DNA from 4 places in the Kitasatospora sp. NPDC001175 genome. Region 3 is predicted to be linked to each of the others. Evidence: riboswitches for the same ligand, from Rfam matches in the RefSeq annotation. Region 3 holds a riboswitch; each other region holds the start of a gene.

What was found. A riboswitch is a leader RNA that binds a small molecule or an ion and turns the genes downstream of it on or off. The one in region 3 is predicted to bind cobalamin.
Region 1: another riboswitch for cobalamin. It lies ahead of ACWDAK_RS11375 (ribonucleoside-diphosphate reductase subunit alpha); the one in region 3 lies ahead of cobN (cobaltochelatase subunit CobN).
Region 2: another riboswitch for cobalamin. It lies ahead of ACWDAK_RS06810 (Nickel transporter NicT); the one in region 3 lies ahead of cobN (cobaltochelatase subunit CobN).
Region 4: another riboswitch for cobalamin. It lies ahead of metE (5-methyltetrahydropteroyltriglutamate--homocysteine S-methyltransferase); the one in region 3 lies ahead of cobN (cobaltochelatase subunit CobN).

What each region holds. Positions count from the first base shown of each region.
Region 1 covers NZ_JBSFJU010000011.1:143,628-148,097, reverse strand. The annotation lists gene ACWDAK_RS11380 (ribonucleotide-diphosphate reductase subunit beta) at 1-520, opposite strand, end outside; gene ACWDAK_RS11375 (ribonucleoside-diphosphate reductase subunit alpha) at 592-2,997, opposite strand; cobalamin riboswitch at 3,155-3,312, opposite strand; gene ACWDAK_RS11370 (GNAT family N-acetyltransferase) at 3,366-3,860, opposite strand.
Region 2 covers NZ_JBSFJU010000006.1:93,749-98,218, forward strand. The annotation lists gene ACWDAK_RS06800 (TetR/AcrR family transcriptional regulator) at 1-503, opposite strand, end outside; gene ACWDAK_RS06805 (ArsR/SmtB family transcription factor) at 605-967, opposite strand; cobalamin riboswitch at 1,052-1,267, shown strand; gene ACWDAK_RS06810 (Nickel transporter NicT) at 1,299-2,396, shown strand; gene ACWDAK_RS06815 (isochorismatase family protein) at 2,502-3,224, shown strand; gene ACWDAK_RS06820 (MFS transporter) at 3,268-4,470, opposite strand, start outside.
Region 3 covers NZ_JBSFJU010000025.1:82,800-87,269, forward strand. The annotation lists gene cobN (cobaltochelatase subunit CobN) at 1-1,561, opposite strand, end outside; cobalamin riboswitch at 1,792-1,943, opposite strand; gene ACWDAK_RS19815 (cobalamin biosynthesis protein CobG) at 2,019-3,260, shown strand; gene ACWDAK_RS19820 (precorrin-8X methylmutase) at 3,257-3,883, shown strand; gene ACWDAK_RS19825 (precorrin-2 C(20)-methyltransferase) at 3,880-4,470, shown strand, end outside.
Region 4 covers NZ_JBSFJU010000010.1:133,007-137,476, forward strand. The annotation lists partial or broken gene ACWDAK_RS10570 (enoyl-CoA hydratase-related protein) at 759-1,331, shown strand; gene ACWDAK_RS10575 (cobalamin-binding protein) at 1,628-2,545, opposite strand; cobalamin riboswitch at 2,732-2,927, shown strand; gene metE (5-methyltetrahydropteroyltriglutamate--homocysteine S-methyltransferase) at 3,103-4,470, shown strand, end outside.

The DNA.
Region 1 (4,470 bases), on a different contig from region 3:
CCTCGACGCAGGCGGCGAAGCAGATCAGGTTGAGCAGGAAGGCGCGGCGGTCCTCCTTGCTCTGCAGCGAGTCGATGTGGTCGACCGCGTTCATGTACTTGAAGCAGAACTGCGCCTTCTGGTGGATGGAGGGGATGTTCTCCACCGCCGCGAAGGCGGCCGCGCGGTCGTCCGGGTCGGGCAGGTAGGTGTCGAGCAGCGTCAGGTAGAACTGGACGTGCACGGCCTCCTCGAACAGCTGCCGGGACAGGTAGAGCCGGGCCTCGGGGGAGTTGATGTGCTTGTAGAGGCTCAGCACCACGTTGTTGGCGACGATCGAGTCGCCGGTCGCGAAGAAGGCGACCAGGCGGCCGATCAGGTGCCGCTCGCCCTCGCTCAGCTTGGCGAGGTCGGCGACGTCGGAGTGCAGGTCCACCTCCTCGACGGTCCAGGTGTTCTTGATGGCGTCCCGGTACCGGTCGTAGAACGACGGGTAGCGCATCGGGCGCAGGGTCAGCTCGAAGCCGGGGTCGAGCAGCATCTTGCGGTCCACGTGGTTGTCGGCGCTCTGCGCCGTCGACGAGGGGCGGTGGTCGGGCGACGGGTGGGAGGTCACTGGCAAGCCTCGCAGGACTCGGGGTTCTCCAGGGAGCAGGCGATGGCGGCGGCCTGCTCCTCAGCGGTCATGGTGGGGGAGGGCACGCTCACGGCGGTGGAGCGGGTCGCGGCCTGGGCGATCCGGGTGGCCGGGCGGGAGCGCAGGTAGTAGGTGGTCTTCAGGCCGACCTTCCAGGCGTACGCGTACATCGAGCTGAGCTTGCCGATGGTGGGCGCGGCCATGAAGAGGTTCAGCGACTGGCTCTGGTCCAGGTAGGGCATCCGGGCGGCGGCCAGGTCGATCAGCGCACGCTGCGGCAGCTCCCACGCGGTGCGGTAGAGCGAACGGACCTCGGCGGGCAGCCAGTTGAACTCCTGGACCGAGCCGTTGGAGTCGCGCAGCGCGTCCCGGGTCTGCTGGTCCCAGACGCCCAGCTCCTTCAGCTCCCGCACCAGGTACGGGTTGACCTGGAGGAACTCACCGGACAGGGTCTCGCGCTTGAACAGGTTCGAGACCTGCGGCTCGATGCACTCGTACACACCGGCGATGGACGCGATGGTCGCGGTCGGCGCGATGGCGAGCAGCAGGGAGTTGCGCAGACCGGTCTCGGCGATCTTGGCACGCAGGGCGTCCCAGCGCTCGGTCCACTGCGGGGTCACGTCGAAGTGGTCGATGTGCAGCTGGCCGCGGGCGGCGCGGGTCTCCTCGTACGCCTCGTGGCGGCCGAACTTCTCGGCCAGCTCGCTGGAGCGCTCGTAGGCGGTGAGCATGATGCGCTCGGCGATCAGCGTGGAGAGGTGCTTGGCCTCGGTGGAGTCGAAGTCCAGGCGGAGCCTGAAGAAGACGTCCTGCAGGCCCATCACGCCCAGACCCACCGGCCGCCAGCGGGAGTTGGACGCGCCGGCCTCGGTGGTCGGGTAGAAGTTGATGTCGATGACCCGGTCGAGGAAGGTCACGGCGGTGCGCACGGTGGCGTCCAGCCGCTCCCAGTCCATCGCGCTCACGAGGTCGTCGGCACTGGCGCCGTCGGCCACGTGGGCACCGAGGTTGACCGAGCCGAGGTTGCAGACCGCGGTCTCGGAGTCGTCGGTGACCTCCAGGATCTCGGTGCAGAGGTTGGAGGAGTGCACGGTGCGGCCGGGCAGCGCGGTCTGGTTGGCGGCGCGGTTGGAGGCGTCCTTGAAGGTCATCCAGCCGTTGCCGGTCTGCGCCAGGGTGCGCATCATCCGGGCGTACAGGGTCTGCGCCGGGATGGTGCGGACGGCCTTGCCCTCGGCCTCGGCCTTGCAGTAGGCGGCGTCGAACTCGTCGCCCCACAGGTCGACCAGCTCGGGGACGTCGGCCGGGGAGAACAGCGACCAGTCCTCGTTGGCGTTGACCCGGCGCATGAACTCGTCCGGGATCCAGTGCGCCAGGTTGAGGTTGTGGGTCCGGCGGGCCTCCTCGCCGGTGTTGTCGCGGAGCTCCAGGAACTCCTCGATGTCAGCGTGCCAGGTCTCCAGGTAGACGCAGGCCGCGCCCTTGCGACGGCCGCCCTGGTTGACCGCGGCGACCGAGGAGTCCAGGGTGCGCAGGAACGGGACGATGCCGTTGGACTTGCCGTTGGTGCCCCGGATCAGGCTGCCGCGCGAGCGGATCCGGGAGTAGGACAGGCCGATGCCGCCGGCGTGCTTGGACAGCCGGGCGATCTGCGCGTAGCGGTTGTAGATCGAGTCCAGGTTGTCCAGCGGCGAGTCCAGCAGGTAGCAGCTGGACATCTGCGGGTGCTTGGTGCCGGAGTTGAAGAGCGTCGGGGAGGAGGTCAGGTACTCCAGGCGGCTCATCAGCCGGTAGAGCTCGGCCACCTCGGCCACCGACTGCTCGCTGTCGCCCACCGCGAGGCCCGCCGCCACGCGGAGCAGGAAGTGCTGCGGGGTCTCGATCACCATGCGGGTGATCGGGTGGCGCAGCAGGTAGCGGGACTGCACGGTGCGCAGGCCGAAGTACTCGAAGCGGTCGTCGCCCGACAGGTCGATCAGGGCGTCGAAGGCCTCGGCGTGCTTGGCGACCAGGGCGGCGGTGGCGTCGCCGATCAGCCCCTCGGCGTGGCCGACGGCGATCGAGGCGGAGAACGACACGGCACCCTGGCTCATCGCCTCGTCGGCGATCTCCATGGCGAGCAGGCGGGCGGCCAGCTTCGAGTACTGGGGGTCCTCGGCGATCATCGACGCGGCGGCCTCCACAGCCAGCCCGCGCAGCTCGGCGAAGTCCGAGCCGGCGTGGCGGCCGCGCAGCGCGGCGGCGGCGACGTGGCCGGGGTCCACCTGGGGGAGGTCCACGCTGCGGTCGGTGAGGAGCCGAAGCAGTGCCGCACCGGGGTCGGTCTGGGTGGTGGCGGCGGAACCCTGGGAAGGCAGGGCAACTGAGGCAGCGATGGTCAAGGCGCTTCTCTCCTGGCGGCGGCGTCGGATGAGGATCGTCCGGACCGACATGAGCGCAGGGAGGTGCAGCACGACCGGAGACCGGCGCGCTCTCTACCCCCTGGCCCACCCGCGAGGCCCGGACGTACTGCGGTGCTGCAAGGCATCTGCGGGGAAGCCGTGTGGCACACCGTCGGCAGGTAGCCGGACTTGCGGGGGCCTGGAGAGCCGCCCGCTCACCGCTGCGGGGCAGTCCCGGATTCACACCGGGTTCCCCTGCTTCGACAGCGAGAGCGAGCATACATGTTGTGGCGGTCCGACGATGCGGCACCACATGTAGTGCCGTGTGTCGCAGGCGGACCAACCGCATGGTTGTGCGGGAGGGGTGTTCAGAAGGTGATCGAGTACACCATCAGGTCGATCCCGGGAGCGGCCGTCCAGTCCCGGTCGGGGGTTCGGACGAAGCCCAGGCGCTCGTAGATCCGGTGCGCCGCCTTCATCGCCGGGCGGGTCGAGAAGGCCATCCCGGCCAGCCGGAGCTCCCGACAGCGGGCCATCGCGGCGCGGACCAGGGCCTCTCCGGCGCCGCGTCCGCGCGCCGCCGCGCCGACCGCCAGCATCCGGATCTCGCCCTCGTGCGGCTCGGCGATGTCGGCCCACTCGGTGCCGCCGACCGCGAGGGTCACACAGCCGAGGACCTGCCGGGTGTGCGGGTCGAGCGCGACGAGGAGTTCGGCCTCCTCGTTGCGGCGCCCGGCGTCCCGGAGGAGCTGGACGTAGCCGCTGTCCGGCGAGGTGTGACCGTCGCCCACGAACGCCTCGACCGTGACTTCACCTGCGGCTTCGAGGTCCTCTTCGAGGGCGCGGCGGATGAGGATGCCCATCCGGACAGTGTGCCCGACGGGAGGGTGCACACGGCAGTCAGGGTGGCGGGCGGGCGGGTGCCGGCGAGGGGTGTGGCGCCGGACGGAGGGCTCGCCGGGCGGGCGCCGGTGGGGAGCAGGGACGCGCTGGCGGGGAAGGCGGAGGCGGCTGGCACGGTGCCGTACGGGCGGTCGGGAAGAACCGGGGCCGAAGGGTGGTTGGGGTCGTCGTGACCGTCATCAGGACCGCCGTAGCCGCCGCCCGGGTCGGGCCCGCCGCCGCGTCCGGTCAGCTCACGGCCGATCAGGAAGCCCAGCAGTCCGAAGCCGCTGATGGCGCCGATCAGGCCGAGCGAGGTCGCGAGGGTCTCGGGAGTCATGTCCTCCACCCTCGTCCGCGCGGGCCGCTGTCACGAGTGGCGGAAACGACCGATTGCGTCGAAATCCTGCCAGCCTCTCGCGGGGTGGGGCGTGCCGATGCCGCGGCGGCCGGCGGCCCGGCCGGCCACGGGGGCGGAAGTCACCGGACGGCGGGCAGGGGAGGGGCGACGGACGAGGGAGGGGCACGGGGATGCGGAGCGGTGCGCACGGCCCGGCGGTCGACGGCCGCCGCCGTGGGGCCGGGGGCCCG
Region 2 (4,470 bases), on a different contig from region 3:
CAGGCCACGAACCTCCGGTAGATCATCAGCGAGGTGGCGTGGTCGAAACCGGCCCGGCCGAGCACGGCGAGGAGATGCTCGGTGAGCTGCAGCACCGGGGCGGGGCGGCGGGCCATCGGGACGCTCAGCGGGCGGGTGGCCACCAGCGGCAGGATCTCGGGGTGGACGTGCGCCACCGAGGCGAAGGCGCCGGCGATCCGGCGTAGCTCCGCCCGCCAGGCCCGACCGCCTCCGGCCGCCGCGGTGGCCTCGGCCGAGCTCCGCAGTTGGGTGATCACCTCGGCGAAGTAGGCCTCCACCAGGCCGTCCAGCAGGGCTTCCTTGCCCGGCGTGTAGCGGTAGATGGCCATCGACTCCACGCCCAGATCGGCGGCCAGCCGGCGCATGGTGAGCGCGCCCAGCCCCTCCCGGTCGACCAGCGAGACGGCCGCGGCGAGCACCAGGGGCCGGCTCAGCCGTCCGCGCTTCTCGGGAGTGCCCCGGTCGGGCTCCGCTGCTGCCATCTCCGCCTCCCTCGCCGTGCCCGCGGGGATCGGTCCGTCAGCTGACAACAGAAGGATACAAGCTACGCACGGGCCGTCGGGAGGATCGGGCACACCGCAGCTCAGTCCCGGTGGCCCAGCACCCCGTGTGCCAGCACCTCGGCGACGGCGGGGTCGACCAGCCGGTAGCGGATGATCCGCCCGTCGCGCTCGCCGCTGACCAGCCCGGCGGCGCGCAGCAGGCGCAGCGCCTGGGAGACCGCCGGGTCGCGCATGCCGGTGGCGACGGCGAGGTCGGTGACGGCGAGCGGTCCCGTCTCGTGGAGGGCGAGCAGCAGCGAGAGCCGTCCGGGGTCGGCGAGCAGGGCGAAGCGTTCGGCCCAGGACCGGACGTGCTCGGTGTCGCCGATCGCGGCGATCGCCTCGCAGACCCGGTGCCCGTCGATGGTCCTGCGGTCGGCACGGTCGGCGGGGACGAGATGCATGCCAGGCATTCTCGCAGCAGCGGTACCTGTGATACCCGACACCTGCACAGCTGTGCAGGCTTGCAGTGGTGCCGTACGGCCCCCTACCGTTGTGCCCGCCGTGGTGCTCGGGAAGACCGGTGACGGACTCTCAGGAGTCCCAGACCGGAGCGGCCCTCGCCACTGTGATCGGGAAGTACCGGCATCATCCCCGCCCCCGCCAGGGACGGGCGGCCACTGGACGAGAACGCGTCCGGGAAGGCCGGGTGCGGGTGCGTTCGACCCGTCAGCCAGGAGACCGGCCACGGCATCTCACGAACGGATCCACGAGGTGCTGGAGCGTGACCCGCAGATGACCCTGCCCAGAACCGAAGCCGCTCCGGCGGCGGCCCCCGCCCTGCCCGCCTTCCGCTGGAAGCGCGAGGACACCGTGCGGACCGCCGGCCTGATGGCGGTGATCCTGGCCATGCACGTGCTGGCCTTCGGAGTCCTGATCCTCCTGGTGGCGCCGGAGAAGTACCAGGTCGGAACCCAGGTCTACGGGATCGGCCTCGGCGTGACCGCGTACACCCTGGGGATGCGGCACGCCTTCGACGCCGACCACATCGCCGTCATCGACAACACCACCCGCAAGCTGATGGCCGACGGCAAGCGCCCGGTCTCGGTGGGCTTCTGGTTCGCGCTCGGCCACTCCTCGATGGTGGTCATCATGGCGGCGCTGGTGGCCGGCGGTGCCGCGTTGGCCGGGACACTGATGGACGACCAGTCCACGACCCACCAGGTGCTCGGCATGATAGGCACCACCGCCTCAGGGGTGTTCCTCTACCTGATCGCCGCGCTCAACCTGGCCGCGCTGGTGGGGATCGCGAAGGTGTTCCGGGCGATGCGCGCGGGCCAGTACGACGAGCGCGAGCTGGAGGCGCACCTCAACTCGCGCGGTCTGATGAACCGGATCCTCTCCCGGGCCACCCGCTCGATCACCCGGCCCGGCCAGATGTTCCCCGTCGGCATGGTGCTCGGTCTCGGCTTCGACACCGCGACCGAGGTCACCCTGATGGTGATGGCGGGTTCGGGCGCGGCGGCCGGTCTGCCCTGGTACGCCATCGTCTGCCTGCCCCTGCTGTTCGCGGCCGGAATGAGCCTGTTCGACACCCTCGACGGCACCTTCATGAACTTCGCGTACCAGTGGGCGTTCTCCAACCCGGTCCGCAAGGTGTACTACAACTTGACCATCACCGGTCTCTCCATTGCGGTCGCCTTCATCATCGGGACCATCGAACTGGTCGGTGTCCTGCACGAGAAGCTGGACCTCACCGACCCGGTGACCGGCTGGATCGCCGGACTGAGTCTGGACAACGTCGGTTTTGTGATCGTCGGCCTGTTCTTCGTGGTCTGGGTCGCGGCGATCGGCTACTGGCGCTTCGCCAAGGTCGAGCAGCGCTGGTCGTGAACCTGGCCCGGGTCGACCCGCGCCGCGCCGATCCCCGGTCAACGTACAACTCGCCCGGTTTCCAGGTAGGTTGGGGGTCTGCCGTGACCGGGGATCGGGGGATTCGTGCTGCCGGAGACCGAGGCGAAGCCGCACGACTGGCGGATCGAGGGCCGGGAGTACGCCCGGCACGAGGAGCGCCGCGGCCGCCGCTTCGCGTACCAGTCGCTGATGCCGGCCCGCACCGCGCTGGTGGTGGTCGACATGGTGCCGTTCTTCGTGGCCGGGAACCCGTACTGCCGTGGCATCGTGCCCAACATCGCGCGCCTCGCCGAGGGACTCCGGACAGCCGGCGGCACGGTCGCCTGGGTCGTGCCCGCGGCGGACGGGCGGCTGCCGGCGGTTGAGGAGTTCTACGGCCTGCGGGCGGCCGGACTCCTCCGCGGTGCCGCCGGTGGCGGGCCGCTCGCCGGGCGCCTGTGGCCGGAGTTCACCGTCCACCCGGCCGACCTGCTGGTGGAGAAGTCCGCCGCAGGCGCGTTCTTCCCGGGCCGCTGCGATCTCCCCGGGCTGCTGCAGCGGCGCGGGATCGACACCGTCCTGATCACGGGCTCCGTCACCAACGTCTGCTGCGAGTCCTCGGCCCGTGAGGCGGCCACCCTCGGCTACCGGGTCGTCATGGTCGCCGACGCGAACGCGGCCCGCTGCGACCAGGACCACAACGCCACGCTGCACACCGTCTACCGCTCGTTCGGTGACGTCAGGTCCACGTCGGAAGCGCTCGACATGATCGAGAGCGCGGGTCCGCTCGCGCTGGTGCCGAACGAGCAATCAGACAACGCTATTTGACGTGCAGTCAGAGTTGAGTGCTCCTTGCGGGCCCCGCCGGCGGCTAGTCCCGCTCACCCTCGGCGGCCGCGAGCACCTCGCCCCGCGACGCCCGGTCCGCGTCCGCCGGACTCGCCGGGCGCGCAACCTCCGTCGAACCGAGCCCGGAGCGCAGGCGGGCGGCGGCGAACACGGCCAGCCCGGCCAGCGCGGCCAGGCAGGCGCACAGCGGCCAGAGCAGGCCGGGCGCCGACTGGTAGAGCGCTCCGCCGAGCGGGGGCGCCAGCACGGTGCCGCTGGTGGAGGCCCCGGCGTACAGGCTCTGGAAGCGGCCCTGGAACTCCGGCGGCGCACTGTCCGCGACGAAGGCGGTCGCCGGGGTCTTGTAGAGGATCTCGCCCGCCGTGACCAGCAGCATCATCACCACCGCGGTGCCGGTCGACGCCCCCGCGGCCAGCGCCGCGAAGCCCGTGCCCACCAGCAGCAGGCCGGTGCCGACGATCCGCAGCGGCGCCCGGTCGCGCAGTGCAACGGTGACCACCAGCTCCAGCAGCAGGATCACGCCGCCGTTGATCGCCAGCAGCGCGCCGTACACGCCGGTACCGATCCCGTGGTCGGCGAGGAACACCGGCAGGGTCGAGTACTGCTGCCGGTAGACGGTGTCCACCACCACGATCGCGGGCAGCAGTACCAGCACCGCCGGCCGCTGCCGCAGTGCCGCCCACATCCCACCCCCGGTGGCGGCCCGCCGGATCCCCGGCCGGTCGACGGCCACCACCCGTGCGACGTACCCGGCGAAAAGCAGTGTCCCGAGGCCATCCGCGCGGAACAGCCACTCGTACGACCAGTGCGCCGCCACCAGCGCGCCGAGCGGCGGCCCGACGGTGAACCCGGCGTTGGCCGCGAACCGCATCACCGCGAAGCCCTGCCGCCGCATCCCCGCCGGTACGGCCACCGCCACCAGCGCCGAGTTGGCCGCGCGCACCGTCCCGGCCGCGTACTGGCAGACCGGCAGCACCAGCAGCAACGCGGCCGTCGGCAGTACCGGCAGGGCGACCAGTCCGGCCCCGGAGACCGCGGACCCGGCCAGCAGCGTACGGCGGTGGCCGAAGCGGTCCCCGAACCAGCCACCGGTGAAGTTGCCCGACACCAGGCCGATGCCGCCGACCCCCGCGATGGTCCCGGCCGCGGCCGTGCTGAGACCGCGCGGCCCGGTCAGGTAGACGAAGAGGTAGACGAAGGTGAAGGCCATCACCATGTTGACGAA
Region 3 (4,470 bases):
AGCCGCGCGGCGGCTGGATCAGCACCAGCAGGTTGCCGGAGCGGATCGCGGCCAGCACGATGTCGCCCTCAGGGTTGCGGCTGCGGTCCACGTACAGCTCGCCGGGCGCCGGACCCCAGTGCTCCTCGACCTGCTCGCGCAGCTCGGCGGGCAGCTCGGCGTACCAGCGGCGGTAGTCGGCGGCCGGGATGCGGACGGGGTTGCGGGCGAGCTGGTCCTCCGTCAGCCAGTCCTGGTCGTAGCCGCCGGCCGCGATCAGGGCGTGGATCAGCGCGTCACCCTCGTGTGCTGCTACTCGCCCGCTCGCCTCCGGGCCCTCTGACCCGGCGCCGACGCTCTTCGCTCCGGCACTCCCTCGTTCCTCGGTCGCTTGTCGCTCATCCCTTTCGGCACCGGCGGGCCCTTCGGCTCGGGGCGGGGAGGAGTCCAGCCCCGGCAGGTCGTCGCCGAGGTCCATGCCCTCCTCGCGCAGCCGGTGCAGCAGGCGGACCGCGCTGGCCGGGGTGTCCAGGCCGACCGCGTTGCCGACCCGAGCGTGCTTGGTCGGGTACGCGGAGAGCACCAGCGCCAACCGCCGCTCGGCGGGCGGGACATGGCGCAGCCGGGCGTGCCGGACCGCGATGCCCGCGACCCGGGCGGCGCGCTCGGGGTCGGCGGTGTAGACGGTCAGACCGTCCTCGTCCAGCTCCTTGAAGGAGAACGGGACGGTGATCAGGCGGCCGTCGAACTCGGGCACGGCGACCTGGGTGGCGGTGTCCAGCGGGGAGAGGCCGTCGTCGCTGTCCTCCCACTGGGCACGCGACCAGGTCAGGCAGAGCGCCTGCAGGATCGGGCGGTCGAGCGCGGCGAGCGCGCCCGCGTCCCAGGCCTCCTCGTCCCCGCCCGCCTGCGCGTCGGCCGGCCGGGTGCCGCCGGCCGCCAGCACGGTGGTGACGATCGCGTCGGCCTGGCCGAGTTCGGCGAGCAGTTCGGGCTCGGCGCCGCGCAGCGAGGCGCAGTACAGCGGCTTCGGGCGGCCGCCCTGGTCCTCGATCGCCTGGCACAGGGCCTCGACGAAGGCGGTGTTGCCGCTCATGTGGTGGGCGCGGTAGTAGAGCACCGCGACGACGGGGCCCTCGGCGGTCCGCGGGGTGCGCTCCAGGGGGCCCCAGGCCGGGGCCGAGACGGGCGGGGTGAAACCGTGGCCGGTCAGCAGCACGGTGTCGGAGAGGAAGGCGCCGAGCTCGGCCAGGTTGGCCGCGCCGCCGTGCGCCAGGTAGGCGTGCGCCTCGGCTGCGATCCCGGCGGGGACGGTGGACAGCTCCATCAACTGGGCGTCCGGCGCCTGCTCACCCGTCAGCACGACCACCGGGCGCGGGCCGGCCAGCAGCGCGTCCAGGCCCTCCTGCCAGGCGCGGCGGCCGCCGAGCAGCCGGACGACCACCAGGTCGGTGCCCTCCAGCAGCGCGGGCAGGTCCTCGGCGGTCAGCCGGGCCGGGTTCCCGAGGCGGTAGCGGACCGGGCCCGCACAGGCGCGGGCGCTCAGCAGGTCGGTGTCGGAGGTGGAAAGCAGCAGGATCACGCGACGGCCCTCCCGGCCAGGTCGGCGCCCCGTGCCGAAAGGTGTGCCGCGCGCGGCCGAGCCGCTGGTTGGTGCTCTGAGAGCGCTGAGCGACAGCCGGCCGGCGATGGAGGGAGCGCAGGAGTGATGGGTGCCAGCGGCTCAGCCCGCCCGTCGAGCGGGCGGGACGCAGCAGCGCGTGCGGGCATGCGGCAGCGCACAGGTCTCAGGCCTTCCTCGGGGTCCGCGCCCCGGGCTAAGGGAGGACGGCAGGAGTTCCTGGCTCCCACGGCGGTGAACCGTGGTCACAGTGGCGGGACCGCACCGGGTTTGCACCGGTTTCCTCCCCTTGGCGCCGTCGCTGGCGTGGACGGCCCACAGGACCGCCCGGGAGCATCGTACGGGGTGCGGCTGGGCTGGGGGAGTGTGATCTGTTCCGGGCGGTGCATCCGGAACGGCAATCTGTATGCTCGCCGCCATGCCACCCGTACCCGACTCCGTCGCACCGGGCCCCGGTACGCCCGACCGCGGGCGTTCGGACGTCTGTCCGGGGGCCCTTCGTCTGCACACCGCCGACGACGGTTCCCTCGCCAGGATCCGCATACCCGGCGGGTTGCTGACGAACAGTCAGGCAATGGTGCTGGCCGACGCGGCCGAGGAGCTGGGCGACGGCGCACTCGAGACCACCTCGCGCGGCAACGTCCAACTGCGCGGCCTGCCTTCGGACTCCGGTGGCGAACTCGGCCGCCGCCTGCGCGACGCCGGCCTGCTGCCCTCAAAGACCCATGAGCGGGTCCGCAACATCGTCGCCTCCCCGGCCACCGGGCTGGACGGCCTCGGCCACGCCGACGTCCAGGACTGGGTGCGGGAACTCGACCGGCGGCTGTGCGCGAGCGAGAGCGCGGCCCGCCTCTCCGGCAAGTTCCTCTTCGCCCTGGACGACGGGCGCGGTGACGTCGCCGCACTGGACGCCGATGTGACATTGATCGCAACCGCAGGCGGCGGCGCCCTGCTGCGCCTCGGCCGCGCCGCCACCGCCCGCCCGGTGCCGCCCGGCGGGGCCGCCGAGCACGCGGTCCGCGCCGCCGAGGAGTTCCTGGAAATGCTGCGCACCAGTGGCGCCAAGGCCTGGCACCTGCGCGAGGTTCCCGGACTGCTCGACCCGGGCGCCGAACCGCTGCCCGCGCTGCCGGCCGCCACTTTGGCCCCGGGCGCACTGCCCGGCGGACTCTCCGTGGGCCTGCGCTTCGGCCGGGTGAGCGCCGCACGGTGGCGGCGGCTGGCCGCAGCCTCGGCCGGCGAGCTGCGGCTGACCCCCTGGCGCGGGATCGTCCTGCCGGGGGCGCCGGTCGACCGGCTGCCCGAACTGGCCGCGGCCGGCTTCCGCACCGCCCCCGGCTCGGTCTGGGAACGGGCCAGCGCCTGCACCGGACTGCCCGGCTGCGCCAAGTCGCGCGCCGACGTACGGGACGACGCCGCACGGGCGTTGGACGCGGCGCAGACCCCGGCCGCTGCCGGCCCACTGCCCGTGCACTGGTCCGGCTGCGAGCGGCGCTGCGGGCATCCGGCTGGGGAGTGGGTGGACGTCCTGGCCACCGGGCAGGGCTACCGGGTGACCCGCGTCGGCCCCGGGGTCGAGGCCCCGGGGGCGGGAGTGTCAGTGGATGTGTCGACGGAACAGATGGCGGAGGCGGTAGCCGAAGCCCGGAGGACCAAGTGATCGAGTACGAGAAGGACGGCGCGGCCATCTACCGCCAGTCCTTTGCCACCATCCGGGCCGAGGCCGAACTGGCCCACCTGCCCGCCGACGTGGCGCAGGTCGCCGTGCGGATGATCCACGCGTGCGGCATGACCGACCTGGTCGACGACCTGCTCTGGTCGCCCGGCGTGGTCGCGAGCGCGCGCGCCGCGCTGCACGCCGGTGCGCCGATCCTGTGCGACGTTTCGATGGTCGCGAGCGGAGTGACCCGCAAGCGGCTGCCCGCCGACAACGAGGTGGTCTGCACCCTCTCCGACCCCTCGGTGCCCGAGCTGGCCAAGAAGATGGGCAACACCCGCAGCGCCGCCGCGATGGAGCTCTGGCTGCCCCGGTTGGAGGGCGCCGTGGTCGCCGTCGGCAACGCGCCGACCTCGCTGTTCCGGCTGCTGGAGATGGTCGAGGCCGGTGCGCCGCGCCCCGCCGCCGTGATCGGCGTACCGGTCGGCTTCATCGGTGCCGCCGAGTCCAAGGAGGCGCTGGCCGCGCACCCGTCCGGCCTGGACCACCTGGTGGTACGCGGCCGGCGCGGCGGCAGTGCGATCGCCGCGGCGGCCATCAACGCGATTGCGAGTGAGGAAGAGTGACGGAACATCAGGAGAACGGGGCCGGGCGGCTGTACGGCGTCGGCCTCGGCCCCGGCGACCCGGAGCTGGTGACCGTCAGAGCCGCCGCGCTGATCGGCCGGGCGGACGTGGTGGCGTACCACAGCGCCCGGCACGGCCGTTCCATCGCCCGCTCGATAGCCGGGCCCTACCTGCGCGGCGACCAGATCGAGGAGCAGCTGGTCTACCCGGTCACGGTCGAGTCCACCGACCACCCCGGCGGCTACCGGGGCGCACTGGACGAGTTCTACGAGGAGGCCGCCGCCCGGCTGGCCGTCCACCTGGACGCGGGCCGGACCGTCGTCGTACTGGCCGAGGGTGACCCGCTGTTCTACGGCTCGTACCAACACATGCACAAGCGGCTGGCACACCGCTACCCCACCGAGGTGGTGCCCGGGGTGACCTCGGTGAGCGCCGCCGCCGCACGGCTGGGCACGCCGCTGGTCGAGGCCGACGAGGTGCTGACCATCCTGCCCGGCACCCTCCCCGAGGAGGAGCTGACCGCGCGTCTGGCCGCCACCGACTCCGCCGTGGTGATGAAGCTGGGCCGCACCTTTCCGACCGTACGG
Region 4 (4,470 bases), on a different contig from region 3:
AGCACGCCGAGGAGGAACTGCCCGGCCCGTACGGCAGGGCGCTCCGCCGCCAGGTCGATCGAGTGCCTGCCTGGTGGCTGCTACCCGAGACCGGTCCGGCCGTGGTGCCCGGCTACCGATTCGGTCAAGGAGTATGGAAATCACGGGAGTTGAGCAAGAGGGTAATGCCAGCAGGTGCGTGAGGACCGCACGCACGGAGCGGTCACTTGGAGAAGTGCGTGCGGGCCGCGGCGGGCCGCAGGATGTCACCGACCTTCAGGCCGTGCCGACGGGCGGTGCCGCGCTTGAGCCGCTGCGGACGGTCCTCGTCCACGAGGACGCCGGGCGTGACGTCCGCGAGCGGGATGTAGAACTGAGGGTTCTACGCCGACCGATCCGGTGAGGAGAGCGTACCGGGGCAGCTGAGACGAGTGAAGGGGGCTAGGGTGGCGCGCTGTGCGGCTGGGCGAGTACCCGAGTGACCGCGGCGAGCGCGCGGAAGCCTGTACCGACATGGTTCTGACCTGCGAAAACGGGGTGCGGCTGCGACAATCGGGCGAGTGGCTTCGGCGGCCCGATACTGAGGTGGCCCACCTTGTCGTGCGGCTAGTGTCGGCGCGATCCAGAAGGGCTTCGATTCTCGGGTATGCGCGCGTAGATCAGGGTGTGGTCCACTGATGCTGACTTTTGCTGACCTGACCTGATGGAATTGTCAGGTATGGCTCGCGCGTAGGGCAGCTGCAACCCGGGCTGCTCGGGAGCGGGCCGGGGACGCGACAGACGCCTACCTGGGCGACTGGTTCGCCGCCTGGGACCGCTTCGGCGCGCTGCGCAAGCCGGTCGTCGCGGCCGTCGCGGCCGTCGCGGCCGTCGCGGCCGTCGCGGGCTACGCGCTCGGCGGCGGCTGCGAGCTGGCGATGCTGTGCGACGTCCTACTGGCGGCGGACACCGCGAAGTTCGGCCAGCCGGAGATCAAGCTCGGTGTGATCCCGGGCATCGGAGGTTCGCAGCGCCTGACCCGGGCGATCGGCAAGGCGAAGGCCATGGAGCTCTGCCTGACCGGCCGCATGATGGGCGCCGAGGAGGTCGAGCGGGCCGGCCTGGTCTCCCGGAGCGTCCCGGCCGACCAGCTGCTGGCCGAGGCACTGGCCACCGCCGAGACGATCGCTGCGATGTCCACCCCGGTGGCGATCACGATGAAAGAGAGCGTCAACCGCGCCTTCGAGACCAGCCTCGCCGAGGGCGTCCGCTTCGAACGCCGGCTCTTCCACGCCACCTTCGCCACCGCAGACCAGAAGGAGGGCATGGCGGCCTTCGCCGAGAAGCGCCCGCCGTCGTTCACCCACCGCTGACCCGCCGCCAGGGCGAGCCGCCCGATGCGGGGACGGCTCGCCGGCACGTCCGAATCCGCGCCGGCACCGCGCGCCGGCCACGAGAGCAGGAGGACAGTCCTCCGGACCCGGGGCACGACCAGCCCGACGAATCAGTCCAGCCTTGCCGCGCACCCCGCTCCCTCGGGGAGGTCCTGACTACCGCCAGGCACTGTAGGGCTGAGCGGGCCGATCGGCTCGGTGGCGTCCTCCCCGCCCCGGGCGGGGTTTCGCCCACCCGGGTCGGGCGGGGGTGGGAGCGCCCCGCGGAGCCGTCGCTAACGGGCCGGGCGGCGGGCCTCGTCGACGGTCACCGTGTCGCCCGTCCGGACGCCGTGCAGGATCTGGGCCAGGACTTCGACGCCGCGGACGACGCGGGGACCGGGACGGTTGAAGTAGGACGGGCCGTCGAGGATCCAGACCCGGTCGTCCCGGACGGCCGGCAGCTCGTCCCAGCCCGGCAGTCCGGTGAGCAGATGGAATTCCCGCTCGGTCCGGGCCGGCGGGAATCCGCAGGGCAGGACCAGCAGGACATCGGGCCGGGCGGAGCGCACCGCGTCCCAGGTGATGGGCTTGGTGTGCTCGCCCGCCTCGGCCAGCAGCGGGGTCCCGCCCGCGATCTCGACCTGCTCGGGCACCCAGTGGCCGGCGGGCCAGAGCGGGTCGAGCCATTCCACCGCGACGACCCGTGGTCGGGGCAGGCCATGCACGGCCGCCGCTACCCGGTCCAGCCGCGCGTGCAGTGCGGCGGCGACGCGGGCGGCGGTGGCCGCGACACCGAGTTCGGCGCCGACGTGTTCCAGGCAGGCGATGACCTCGGGGAGCGTTCGGGGTTCCAGGCTCAGCACGCGCGGGCCGCCGTCCAGGATCCGCACGGCCTCGGTCACTCCGGTGTAGGACACGGCGCACACCTCGCAGAGGTCCTGAGTGAGGACGACGTCGGGCGCGAGGGCGGCCAATTTTTCCACGTCGAGCGTGTAGAGCGACGAGCCCCGGTGGGCCGCGCCGCCGACGGCCTCCGAGATCTCCCGGCTGGTGAGCCGGTCGGCGTCGAACTCGGCAGCCGTCACCACCGGGATCCCCGCGACGGTGGCGGCCGGCCGGTCGCACTCGTGAGTCCGGCCGACCAGGGCCCCACCCAGACCGAGCTCGGCGGCGATGTCGGTCGCAGCAGGCAACAGGGAGACGATCCGCATGCGCCTAGCCTAGAGAGCCCGGGTCCAGGCCGTGGGGAGCACTGCGGCAGGGGTCGGTCGACGAGTACGGCGAGGTCCCGGACGGAGCACGGGCGGATGAGGGAGGATCCGACGCCGTCTCAATATGTGGGCGATTGAGTGATTCTCCAGCCGGATGCTGGCGGATTGGCTCTAGGCTGGCCGGTGCAGCTGGTTCGCCCTGTCCGCCAGGCAGGGTGTCGTAAGAGGGAACCCGGTGGGAATCCGGGACTGCCCCGCAGCGGTGAGTGGGAACGACCGCCGTCATACGCACTGGGCCCGGGTCGGGTTTGGGAAGCGACGGCCAGTAGGTGTCCGCCCTTCACGGGTGGGTGTGTCCGCGAGTCCGAAGACCTGCCCGCTGCCCGCCCGCGGACGATCCGCGTGTGGACATCCGGTGACCTCGAGGGCGGGTCGGCGACCATACCAGGCGGATCAGGCACGCGCGTCCACGGCGGCCGCCGCCCGGTTCGTCATCCCTTCGCGTTCTCGTGCCGTCGCCGGGCCCTTGAGGAGACAGACTCGCGAAGGAGAGTCCCTTGACCACGAAGTCCGCAGCCGCGGCAATCGCGACCGTGTACGGCTACCCCCGCCAGGGCCGGGGCCGGGAGCTCAAGAAGGCGATCGAGGGCTACTGGAAGGGCGCGGTCACCGCCGACGCTCTACTGGCCACCGCCGCCGACCTGCGCCGGGGGAACTGGCAGCAGCTCGCCGACTCCGGCATCGAGGAGGTCCCCACCGGGGACTTCTCGCTCTACGACCATGTTCTGGACACCACGGTAGCCGTCGGCGCGATCCCGGCCCGCCACCGCGCCGCCGTCGACGCCGACCCGCTTGACGGTTACTTCGCGATGGCACGCGGCACCCAGGAGGTGGCGCCGCTGGAGATGACCAAGTGGTTCGACACCAACTACCACTACCTGGTGCCCGAACTCGGCCCCGACACCGCCTTCACCGCGAACCCGGCCAAGGCCGCCGGCGAACTGGCCGAGGCCCTGGCGCTCGGCCACGAGGCCCGCCCGGTGCTGGTCGGCCCGGTCACCTACCTGCTGCTGGCCAAGCCCGCGCCCGGTGTCGCCGCCGACTTCGAGCCGCTCACCCTGCTGGACCGGCTGCTGCCCGTCTACGCCGAGCTGCTGGCCGACCTGCGCGCCGCCGGCGCCGCCTGGGTGCAGCTGGACGAGCCCGCGCTCGTCCAGGACCGCACCCCCGCCGAGCTCAACGCCGCCGCCCGCGCCTACCGCGACCTCGGCGCCCTCACCGACCGGCCCAAGCTCCTGGTCGCGAGCTACTTCGACCGCCTCGGCGAGGCCTTGCCGGTGCTGGCCAAGGCCCCCGTCGAGGGCTTGGCGCTGGACTTCACGGGATCTGCCGCCGCCAACCTCGACGATCTCGCCGCCGCCGGCGGCCTGCCCGGCAAGCGGCTGGTCGCCGGGGTGGTCGACGGCCGCAACATCTGGATCAACGACCTGGAGAAGTCGCTCGCCACCCTGGCGACCCTCCTCGGCCTCGCGGACACGGTCGACGTGGCGCCGTCCAGCTCGCTGCTGCACGTGCCCATCGACGCCACCATCGAGCGCGACATCGACCCGCAGATCGTCCGCTGGCTCGCGTTCGCCAAGCAGAAGTCGGCTGAGGTGGCGCTGCTGGCCCGGGGCCTGCGCGAGGGCGCGGGGGCGATCGCCGCCGAACTCGCCGCCAACCGCGCCGACCTGGCCTCCCGTGCCACCTCGCCGATCACCCGCGACCCGGCGGTCCGCGCCCGCACCGCTGCCGTCTCCGAGGCCGACGCGCGCCGCGCCCAGGCATACCCACAGCGGGCCGAGGCTCAGCGAGCCAGGCTCGGGCTGCCGCTGCTGCCGACCACCACCATCGGATCCTTCCCTCAGACCTCCGAACTGCGCGTG